One region of the Marinomonas algae genome, then DNA from elsewhere that is predicted to be linked to it. Evidence: predicted binding sites of a transcription regulator. Region 1 holds the regulator's gene; the other holds the start of a gene.
What was found. The regulator PhoB, encoded in region 1, activates phosphate uptake and scavenging genes when phosphate is short. The targets are predictions, from matches to a motif close to TGTCATANNNNTGTCANA.
Positions count from the first base shown of each region.

Region 2: ACMUMQ_RS13865 (inorganic phosphate transporter) is a predicted target of PhoB. The motif match lies at 1,192-1,209, and genes of this name have one in related genera.

Region 1 covers NZ_JBLIXK010000008.1:26,676-28,885, reverse strand. The annotation lists gene ubiA (4-hydroxybenzoate octaprenyltransferase) at 1-437, shown strand, start outside; gene phoB (phosphate regulon transcriptional regulator PhoB) at 522-1,217, shown strand; gene phoR (phosphate regulon sensor histidine kinase PhoR) at 1,214-2,210, shown strand, end outside.
Region 2 covers NZ_JBLIXK010000012.1:28,720-30,929, reverse strand. The annotation lists gene ACMUMQ_RS13865 (inorganic phosphate transporter) at 1-1,086, opposite strand, end outside; gene ACMUMQ_RS13860 (L-serine ammonia-lyase) at 1,344-2,210, opposite strand, start outside.

The DNA.
Region 1 (2,210 bases):
TAGGTTTGGCTTTTTCTTGGGCAATACCAATGGCGTACAGTGCTCAAGGCGGAGACTTAAGCGACCCTATACTTTGGATGCTGTTCGTTGCCAACTGCTTCTGGACGATCGCATACGATACCTATTATGCGATGACAGACCGCGAAGATGACCTCAAAGTCGGCATCAAATCGACAGCCATCTTATTTGGGGAGCACGACCTGCTTATCATTCTTTGTCTGCAAGGTTTGACTTTATCTCTCTTAACTTGGGTTGGTTTACTGGCTGGATTAGGTTGGCCGTATTTTATTGCTCTTGTGTGTTGTGCCGGGTTATTTTATTTGCAATTTAAGCAGGCTCGGAGCCGTGCTAAAGCCGCCTGCTTCCGCTCATTTCTAGACAATAACCGCATTGGCTTTTGCCTCTTCGTTGGTCTAAATTTAAGCTATTTTCTGTAATATATGGCAAAGTTGTGACATTTTAACCAAACTGTCACATTTGACGGCTTTAATAAAACCGTTCCTGAGATGAGGGTAGATCCTGTGACCGGTAAAAAAGTATTAATTATTGATGACGAGTCTTCAATACGCGAAATGATCGCGATTGCTCTAGAAATGGCAGGCTATGAATATTTAGAAGCCGAAAATATTCAGCAAGCCCACGAAATTATCGTCGACCATCGACCAGATTTAATTCTTGTTGATTGGATGATGCCTGGCGGCAGTGGGATTGAACTCACTCGTCGCTTGAAGAAAGACAACACAACGGCTGAAATTCCAGTCATCATGTTGACGGCGAAAAGTGAAGAAGACAACAAAATACAAGGCTTAGAGGTTGGTGCGGATGACTACATCACTAAACCTTTCTCTCCTCGTGAATTGGTCGCGAGATTAAAAGCCGTATTACGCCGAGCAACACCTCAAGGCATTGATGAACCGATTGAAATTGAAGGGCTAATGCTAGACCCTATCAGTCAACGAGTCACAATAGGGGCTCGCCCTTTGGATATGGGGCCAACGGAATACAGATTGCTAAAATTCTTAATGACACACCAAGAACGCGCCTACTCTAGAGCACAACTTCTAGATCAGGTTTGGGGTGGTAATGTCTATGTAGAAGAACGCACCGTTGATGTTCATATTCGTCGTTTACGCAAAGCCATTGGCAGCTCTCACGACTCCTTGATACAAACCGTTCGAGGAACAGGCTACCGATTCTCAGCAAAAAGGTCCGCATGAAAAACATTTGGCGAAATACCATACTAAGTTGGCTGTCAGGTCTTGCAGCTTGCATTGTCATTGGCCTGATCATTGGTCAGTTATTAGGGGTATTATTGCTGTATGTTTTAGGGTCTTTGTATTGGCAGCTGTACCAGCTTTATCAATTCCATAGCTGGTTACGCTATTCCAGTAAGGCGTCGCCTCCGGAAGCCAGTGGCATTTGGGGAGACGTTTTTGACGCCGTTTACCGTTTGCAGAAAAAGCAACGTAAATCAAAACGTCGAATGCGCCAAGCATTAACGCGAATCGAAAGCTCGACGACCGCCTTAAAAGAAGGCGTGATTATGGCGGATAACCAAGGCAATTTAGAGTGGTGGAACAATTCTGCAGCTCACTTCTTTGGTCTGATGCGCCCTGTAGATCGAGGTCAGATAATCACCAACATCGTTCGCAGTCCGGAGTTTTTCCGCTATTTCTCACAGAAACGCTTTGGGGAACCACTGGTTATTAAATCCCCTGCAAAAGAAGGCGTTTATCTGGAAATACAAACAACACTGTACGATAAAAACGATCACCTTATTTTTGTCCGTGATGTCACTCGCCTGCATCTTCTTGAACAAATGCGAAAAGACTTTGTCGCCAACGCCTCTCACGAGCTCAAGACACCTTTGACTGTAATTAAAGGTTATTTAGAAACCCTCGACATGTTTAAAGACAGTCTGCCGAAAAGCATGCAAAAAGGCATAGTGAACATGTCTGAGCAGTCTGAGCGCATGGAGCACCTTATTGAAGACTTGCTTCTTTTATCTCGTTTAGAAAGCGATGAAAAACGTGAAGAGAATCACTGGCACAAAGTCTTAGACATTGTGCATTCGATTCAAAGTGCCGTGGAATCCATTGTGACTGAGCAGCACATCATCTCTGTCAAAATTCCTGCTGAAGCTTATATTTACGGCTCTTACAAAGAGCTGTATAGCGCTTTTTCTAACCTAATCGTAAACGCCATTAAGT
Region 2 (2,210 bases), on a different contig from region 1:
ACCAACTGTCTTGATAAGCTTAGGGCCAAATAAAGCAAGACCAACCGCAATACCTATTCCACCAACAATCATAATCCACAATGGAATAGCGGCTTTACCCGTAACGGCACCCGTTAACAAAGCTTCATTGATCGCAGCTAATGGCCCAATCGCATTGGCAACATCGTTTGCACCATGGGCAAAACTCAATAACGCGGCAGAAACAATTAATGGAATCGTAAATAAGCTATTAACGGAGTCTTTGTTGTTTTCAAGTGCCGCCGCTGCTTTATCGACGATAGGACGAACAATGAAATAAGCTGTTAGAGCAATCGCAAAAGCAATCATTGCCGCTGTTACAAAATCCAAAGCCCAGATTTTCTTTAAGCCCTTAAGAATCAAATAAGTAGAGAAAGCCCAAACCATGACGCCAACTAACAAAGGAACCGCTTTCTTAGCCGCTGCAATCATATCGCTTTTATATGTGATAGCGCGTTTGATGTACATTAAGAAAAGTGCCGCAATGATGCCGCCTAGTACTGGGGAAATTACCCAACTAGCAACAATGGCAGTCATCTTGTCCCAGTTCGCAATATCCCAGCCACCAGCAGCAATACCAGCACCTAATACACCACCAACAATCGAGTGTGTTGTTGAAACAGGAGCACCGAGGTACGTTGCTAGGTTAAGCCAAATCGCTCCTGCCAATAATGCCGCCATCATGACCCAAATAAAGGTGCCTGAATCACCAATAAAGTTAGGGTCTATAATGCCGTTTTTAATTGTACCAACGACTGTACCCCCGGCAATTAAAGCACCAGAAGCTTCAAAAATTGCGGCAATAACAATGGCGCCAGTCATGGACAAAGCTTTTGCCCCTACTGCTGGTCCCACATTATTCGCTACATCGTTTGCACCGATATTCACAGCCATGTAAGCACCAATCGCTGCTGCGATGGCTAAAATAGATATATTAGAAACTTCCACTCCATTGGTTGTCGCATAAAAGCCAACAGCTAAAACAAACGCTAACGCAATCAGAACACGAATATATTCATGACCATTAGCCAAAGCTGCACTTTTTTTTGAGGTATTTGTAAGATCCATAAGGGCTCTTCTTCATAGAATTAATCAGTACCAAGAGCCGTTAATAAAATCTTATTAACAGCTTTCTTGTCCAAAGGGTGGCTATATTACATCTTAGCCATTGCTTGTCATATTTCTGCAACACAATTTTGGCGTCATTCTACACGGGCTTTTTATAGATAAAAAGACCTAAAAACCTCAAATATTCAGGGCATATACAAACAAAAAAAGCGCCTTTAACAGCGCTTTTATAAAAAACAATAAATCGTTACAAAGCATCAACACTCGATAACATTTACCGCTAAACCACCGCGAGAGGTTTCTTTGTATTTATCATTCATATCTCTTCCTGTATCTCGCATGGTTCTAATGACTTTATCTAGCGATACATAATGATTTCCATCACCGCGTAATGCCATAGAGGCAGAATTAATGGCCTTCATCGCTCCCATTGCATTACGTTCAATACAAGGCACTTGTACCAATCCACCAATAGGATCACAAGTTAGCCCTAAATTATGCTCCATACCGATTTCAGCCGCGTTCTCAATTTGCTCTGGTGTTCCACCTGTAGCCGCAGCCAAACCAGCCGCTGCCATGGCACAAGCAGAACCGACTTCTCCCTGACATCCGACTTCGGCTCCAGAGATGGATGCATTTTCTTTAAAAAGAAAACCAATGGCCGCCGCCGTTAGAAAAAATTCAACAACACCGTCATCATTAGAGCGAGGGCAAAAATCCCAATAATAATGTAAAACAGCAGGAATAATGCCTGCTGCGCCATTAGTTGGCGCCGTGACAACTCGTCCTCCTGCAGCATTTTCTTCATTTACCGCCAACGCATAAAGATTCACCCAATCCATTGCTCCAAGAGAAGGTGTAATCATATCCATATTCGTTTTTTTCATGAGATCTTTATGAAGACTAGCGGCTCGGCGTTTTACCTTTAAACCGCCAGGTAAGATTCCCTCATTTTGAATTCCTTGCTGAACACAGGATTTCATCACGGCCCAAATCGACAAAATTTCCTGCTTTATCTCTTCTTCTGTTCTCCAGGTTTTCTCATTCTCCATCATGATTTGAGCAATGCTTTTCTCTTCTTCTCGACAAAGCTTAATGAGTGTCGCTGCATCATGAAAAACATA